DNA from 2 places in the Streptomyces sp. NPDC050422 genome. Region 1 is predicted to be linked to the other one. Evidence: predicted binding sites of a transcription regulator. Region 1 holds the regulator's gene; the other holds the start of a gene.
What was found. The regulator HrcA, encoded in region 1, represses chaperone genes, less so after heat shock. The targets are predictions, from matches to a motif close to TTNGCACTCNGNNNNNCNGAGTGCNAA.

Region 1 (3,404 bases):
CGTGCACGATCAGGTCGCCGCGCCCACCGCCCCGCAGGTGCGTGATGCCGCGCCCGTGCAGCGGGACGGACTGGCCGGACTGGGTGCCCGGCCGGATGTCGACCTCCTCCAGTCCGTCGAGCGTCTCCAGCGGCACCTTGGTGCCGAGGGCCGCCGCCGTCATGGGGATGGTGACTGTGCAGTGCAGATCGTCGCCGCGCCGCTGGAACACGGCGTGCGGCAGCTCGTGGATCTCGACGTAGAGATCACCGGCCGGGCCGCCGCCGGGGCCGACCTCGCCCTCGCCCGCGAGCTGGATGCGGGTGCCGTTGTCGACACCTGCGGGGATCTTCACGGTGAGCGTGCGCCGCGAGCGGATGCGGCCGTCACCGGCGCACTCCGGGCACGGGGTCGGCACGACCGTACCGAAGCCCTGGCACTGCGGGCAGGGCCGCGAGGTCATGACCTGGCCGAGGAACGACCGGGTGACCTGGGAGACCTCGCCGCGACCGCGGCACATGTCACAGGTCTGGGCGGAGGTGCCGGGCGCGGCGCCCTCGCCACTGCAGGTCGTACAGACGACGGCCGTGTCGACCTGGATGTCCTTGGTCGTGCCGAAGGCCGACTCGGCCAGGTCGATCTCCAGCCGGATCATGGCGTCCTGGCCGCGGCGGGTGCGCGAACGGGGTCCGCGCTGCGACGCCGTGCCGAAGAACGCGTCCATGATGTCGGAGAAGTTGCCGAAGCCACCCTGTCCGAATCCGCCCGCGCCACCGCCTCCGGAGGCGGACAGCGGGTCGCCGCCGAGGTCGTAGACCTGTTTCTTCTGAGCGTCCGACAACACCTCGTAAGCGGCGTTGATCTCCTTGAACCGCTCCTGGGTCTTCGGATCGGGGTTCACATCCGGGTGCAGCTCGCGCGCGAGCCTCCGGAAGGCCTTCTTGATCTCGTCCTGCGAAGCGTCGCGGCGCACGCCGAGTACGGCGTAGTAGTCCGTGGCCACTTACGACTCCGCCAGGATCTGTCCGACGTAACGTGCCACTGCGCGTACCGCTCCCATCGTTCCGGGGTAGTCCATGCGGGTCGGTCCGACCACGCCGAGTTTGGCGACTGCCTCGTCGCCCGAACCGTAGCCGACCGCGACGACGGACGTGGAGTTGAGCCCCTCGTGGGCGTTCTCGTGCCCGATACGTACGGTCATGCCCGAGTCCTTGGCCTCGCCGAGCAGCTTCAGCAGCACGACCTGCTCCTCCAATGCCTCCAGCACCGGCCGGATCATCACAGGGAAGTCGTGCCCGAAGCGGGTGAGGTTGGAGGTGCCGCCGATCATCAGCCGCTCCTCCGTCTCCTCGACGAGGCATTCGAGGAGAATCGAGAGCACGGTGGACACGGTTCCCCGGTCCTCGCTCTCGAAGGATTCCGGCAGGTCCTGCACCAGCTGCGGGACGTCCGCGAAGCGGCGTCCCACGACCCGGCTGTTGAGCCGCGCCCGCAGATCGGCGAGAGAGGTCTCACCGAACGGCGCGGGGCAGTCGACCAGCCGCTGTTCGACCCGGCCGGTGTCCGTGATCAGCACGAGCATCAGCCGGGCGGGTGCCAGGGACAGCAGTTCCACGTGCCGCACCGTCGAGCGGGTCAGCGAGGGGTACTGCACGACGGCGACCTGCCGGGTCAGCTGCGCGAGCAGCCGTACGGTCCGTCCCACGACATCGTCGAGGTCGACCGCGCCGTCGAGGAAATTCTGAATGGCACGGCGCTCCGGCGACGACAGGGGCTTGACGCCCGCGAGCTTGTCGACGAAGAGCCGGTAGCCCTTGTCCGTCGGGATGCGTCCCGCGCTGGTGTGCGGCTGGGCGATGAAGCCCTCGTCCTCCAGCACCGCCATGTCGTTGCGGACGGTGGCCGGGGAGACGCCCAGCTTGTGCCGCTCCGTGAGCGCCTTGGAGCCGACGGGCTCCTCGGTGCCGACATAGTCCTGGACGATGGCGCGCAGCACTTCGAGTCTGCGTTCGCTGAGCATCGCGCACACCTCCAGCTGTGTACCTCGGTGGTTCTCGGGCCGTTCCCGGGTCTTGCCCTGGCACTCTGTGCGTATGAGTGCCAGCAATGCCCCGGCCAGTGTACGGCGACGGGGTGGCCCCCTAGCAAGGGCGACCGGCCACGCTACCGCGAGACTGTGCAGGTCGTTGCCGATAGCGTCGTCGTATGGACGCCTCTTGGGAAGAGTCCGGCTGGGAGCGACTCGGACACGGAGTGGGCCGACGACGCCTTCCGGTGTGGGATGCGACGGTCGCCCTGGTGGCGGGGACGGACGGAGTGCTGCTCTGCGACACCGGGTCGTCACTGCGTGAAGCGGTCCGGGTGCGCGCCGAGGCCCAGTCGCTGCTCGGTGCGAGGGTGACGCATATCGCACTCAGCCACCCCCATTTCGATCATGTGCTGGGCACGGCCGCCTTCGCCGGGGCGCAGGTGTACGGCGCGGCCGGTCTGGCGGATCTGCTGCGGCGCGGGGCGGACGAGCTGCACGCGGACGCGGTGCGGCACGGTCTGCCCGAGCACGACGCGGCCGAGTCGGCGGATGTGCTGGTGGCGCCGCATCACGAGGTGTGCGGCGAGTGGACACTCGATCTGGGCGGCGGGCGTGAGGTGCTGCTCGTGAACGCGGGTCCGGGGCACAGCGGCCATGATCTGGCGGTGCTGGTCCCCGGCGTCTGCGGCTCGCCCCCGATCGTGTTCTGCGGTGACCTGGTCGAGGAGTCCGGCGAGCCGCAGGCCGGCCCGGACGCCTTTCCCTCGCGCTGGCCGGCGGCGCTGGACCGGCTGCTGGAGCTGGGCGGCGAGGACGCGTTGTACGTGCCGGGGCACGGGGCGGTGGTGGACGCAGCGTTCGTGAGGGCTCAGCGCGATCAGTTGACCGCCCGGTTCGGCGTGTCGTAACCCGCTCGCCGCTTATCGTCGTCCGATGCGCAGCTACCAGCCGGACCTGACCCCGCCGTGGAAGAAGTCCGCCCCCGCTCCCGAGGTGCCCGCCGATCCCGACCTGGTCGTGGAAGAGGCCGTCACCGGTTTCTGCGGTGCGGTGATCCGGTGCGAGAAGACGGCCGAGGGCCCGACGGTGACCCTGGAGGACCGCTTCGGCAAGCACCGGGTCTTCCCCATGGCGCCGCGCGGCTTCCTGCTGGAGGGCCGGGTCGTCACGCTGGTGCGCCCGTCGGCGGGCGGCCCGGCCCGCCCCGCCCGTACGGCCTCCGGCTCGCTGGCCGTTCCCGGGGCGCGGGCCCGGGTGGCGCGGGCCGGGCGGATCTACGTGGAGGGCCGGCACGACGCCGAGCTGGTGGAGCGGGTCTGGGGCGACGACCTGCGCATCGAGGGCGTGGTCGTGGAGTACCTGGAGGGCATCGACGACCTGCCCGCGATCGTGCGGG
Region 2 (3,404 bases), on a different contig from region 1:
GCGGAGCGGGTGACCTTGACCGGGTCGATGACGCCGGCCTTCACCAGGTCGCCGTACTCGCCGGTCGCGGCGTTGAAGCCCTGACCCTTGTCGAGCTCGGAGACCTTCGAGGTGATGACGTAGCCCTCGAGGCCGGCGTTCTCCGCGATCCAGCGGAGCGGCTCGACGGCGGCGCGGCGCACGACCGCGACACCGGTGGCCTCGTCGCCGGTCTTGCCGAGGTTGCCCTCGAGGACCTTGACGGCGTGGACCAGAGCGGAGCCACCACCGGAGACGATGCCCTCCTCGACCGCGGCGCGGGTCGCGGAGATGGCGTCCTCCAGACGGTGCTTCTTCTCCTTGAGCTCCACCTCGGTGGCCGCACCGACGCGGATCACGCAGACACCGCCGGCCAGCTTCGCCAGGCGCTCCTGGAGCTTCTCGCGGTCCCAGTCGGAGTCCGTGGACTCGATCTCGGCCTTGATCTGGTTGACGCGGCCGGAGACCTCGTCGGACTTGCCGCCACCGTCGACGATGGTGGTGTCGTCCTTGGAGACGGTCACGCGGCGGGCGGTGCCCAGCACGTCCAGGCCGGCCTGGTCGAGCTTGAGGCCGACCTCCTCGGCGATGACGGTCGCACCGGTGAGGGTGGCGATGTCGCCGAGCATGGCCTTGCGGCGGTCACCGAAGCCCGGGGCCTTCACCGCGACGGCGTTGAAGGTGCCACGGATCTTGTTGACGACCAGGGTCGACAGGGCCTCGCCCTCGACGTCCTCGGCGATGATCAGCAGCGGCTTGGAGGCACCGGCCTGGATGACCTTCTCCAGGAGCGGCAGCAGCTCCTGGATCGAGCCGATCTTGCCCTGGTGGATCAGGATGTACGGGTCGTCGAGGACGGCCTCCATACGCTCCTGGTCGGTCACCATGTACGGGGACAGGTAGCCCTTGTCGAAGGCCATGCCCTCGGTGAACTCGAGGTCCAGACCGAAGGTGTTGGACTCCTCGACAGTGATGACACCGTCCTTGCCGACCTTGTCCATCGCGTCCGCGATGAGGTCGCCGACCTGGGCGTCCTGCGCGGAGAGCGCGGCCACGGCGGCGATGTCGGACTTGTCCTCGATCGGGCGGGCGGTCGCGAGGAGCTCCTCGGACACGGCCTTGACCGCGGCGTCGATGCCCTTCTTCAGGGCGGCCGGGGACGCGCCCGCGGCCACGTTGCGCAGGCCCTCGCGGACGAGCGCCTGGGCCAGGACGGTGGCGGTGGTCGTACCGTCACCGGCTACGTCGTTGGTCTTGGTCGCCACCTCCTTCACCAGCTGGGCACCGAGGTTCTCGTACGGGTCGTCGAGCTCGACCTCGCGCGCGATGGTGACACCGTCGTTGGTGATGGTGGGCGCACCGAACTTCTTGTCGATGACGACGTTGCGGCCCTTCGGACCGATCGTCACCTTCACCGTGTCGGCAAGCTTGTTGACGCCGCGCTCGAGGGCGCGACGGGCGTCCTCGTCGAACTTCAGGATCTTCGCCATGGAGCTGAACTGTCCTCTCAAAAACAAGAACTGCGCCCCTCGCCGCCCGGCTAGTTATTTCGCAGGGGGCCAGGGGCGCAGAACAGAAGCAAGCGTGGGGTGAATTACTTCTCGATGATCGCGAGCACGTCGCGAGCCGAGAGGACGAGGTACTCCTCGCCGTTGTACTTCACCTCGGTGCCGCCGTACTTGCTGTACAGCACGACATCGCCGGTCTTGACGTCGAGCGGAAGGCGCTCGCCGTTCTCGAAGCGGCCCGGGCCCACGGCCAGGACGACGCCCTCCTGGGGCTTCTCCTTGGCGGTGTCGGGAATGACCAGGCCGGAGGCCGTGGTCTGCTCGGCGTCGAGCGGCTGGACCACAATGCGGTCCTCGAGCGGCTTGATCGCAACCTTGGTGCTGGTCGACACGATCCGGTCTCCCCCTTCGGAGATCTCACGGGGTTATCAGTCTTTGGGTGGCGACCAGGTGGGCCCGTCGTCGCGGGTGCCGGACCTGCCGGTCGCACAGTACTGCTGGCACTCTCCAGTGGGGAGTGCCAGCACTGAGACTATGACCGCGATTAGCACTCGGTCAAGCGGAGTGCCAATTCAGCTCCTCGTGGCGTCGGAAGGGGCGGGGCTACGACCTCGCGCACCCCGCGGCTCCGGCCGCGGCCGTACCGTCGCGCGGCCCCGGCCGATCCGGCCACCAGTGGACCGGAGGGCGGCCCCGGGAGCCCCCGGCCGCCGCGGGGCGGCCGCAGGCGACGACGACCATCGTCCCCGGCGCCCCGTGGTCACCGCGCACTGCCGCGGGCCGCGCCTCGTGATCGCCCGGCGGCGGGTTCACCCGCCGCGCCGCCTTCCGGCCCAGCCGCTCGATCGGGTCCACCGACTGCGCGCAGCCGGCGGTGACGGTCAGGAGCGCACCGGCGGTCAGCAGCCCGGCCAGCAGCCGGTGCGCCCTTCTCATACGTAGTCCTCCAGGCGGGCCACGGCGTAACCCTTGTCCGTGATGACCTTCATGACGGACCGGATCAGGTCGGGCATGCTGCCCTTCCAGTCCTTCTTGCCCCGGAAGTGCGTGAGGATGATGTCGCCGGGATGCAGGTCCTGGTCCTCCTCGCGCCACTCCATGTGGTCGGGGAACGCCTCCGCCGCCCACAGCGGCACGGCCGTGATGCCGCAGGACTTGGCGATCCGCAGGGTGTCACCGTTGTAGTTGCCGTACGGCGGCCGGAAGAGCCGGGGGCGCTCGCCGTACTCCTTCTCGAGGATGTCCTGCTGGTCGCAGATCTCGTGCTTCTGCTCGTCGCGGGAAAGACCGGGCATGTAGCGGTGGTTCAGCGTGTGGTTGCCGAGGACGACACCGCGGACCTGGGCCTCCTTGAAGTACGCGTAGTCGTCGCGCACCAGGTAGTCGCTGAGGAAGGCGCTGTACGGGATGTTCAGGTCCGACATCATCCGCAGCAGCTCGGGGTCCTTGTCGTCCCCGTCGTCCATCGTCAGGAAGACGATCTTGTCCTTGGTGGGGACCGTGGTGAAGACCGGCGGCAGCGAGGCGTCACCGCCCTCGACCTCGAAGCCCTTGCGGGTGGTGATGTGCGGCTTCACGGCGGGCGGCGCCGGCGGGGCCAGCGGGGTGTTCGCGAGGCCCCACTTCTTGGCGGCGACGACGCGTGCGGCCTGGGCGCGGCGCGCCTTCTCGGCCTGCCCCGCGACGGAACCCGCCGCTCCCGCCGGGGGGCCGCCCGGCGCTCCCGCCTGCGCCGCGGCCGCGCGTCCGGGGTCGGCCGGGGCCCGGTCGCCGGTCTCGGCCGCGCAGCCCGAGCCGACCGCGGCCACCAGGAGAGCGGCGAGGACCGCGTAGCCCGGCCGGCGCCGCAGGTGGCCCCGCCCGCGCTTCCCGCCGCCC

Region 2: the regulator HrcA is predicted to act here: its motif matches at 2,071-2,097, upstream of groES (co-chaperone GroES).

The regions. Positions count from the first base shown of each region.
Region 1 covers NZ_JBITIE010000003.1:94,761-98,164, reverse strand. Annotated here, with positions in the region: gene dnaJ (molecular chaperone DnaJ) at 1-982, opposite strand, end outside; gene hrcA (heat-inducible transcriptional repressor HrcA) at 983-1,999, opposite strand; gene ACIBJG_RS05015 (MBL fold metallo-hydrolase) at 2,185-2,916, shown strand; gene ACIBJG_RS05010 (DUF3097 domain-containing protein) at 2,942-3,404, shown strand, end outside.
Region 2 covers NZ_JBITIE010000008.1:38,861-42,264, reverse strand. Annotated here, with positions in the region: gene groL (chaperonin GroEL) at 1-1,508, opposite strand, end outside; gene groES (co-chaperone GroES) at 1,613-1,921, opposite strand; gene ACIBJG_RS13780 (hypothetical protein) at 2,130-2,462, opposite strand; gene ACIBJG_RS13775 (polysaccharide deacetylase family protein) at 2,459-3,404, opposite strand, start outside.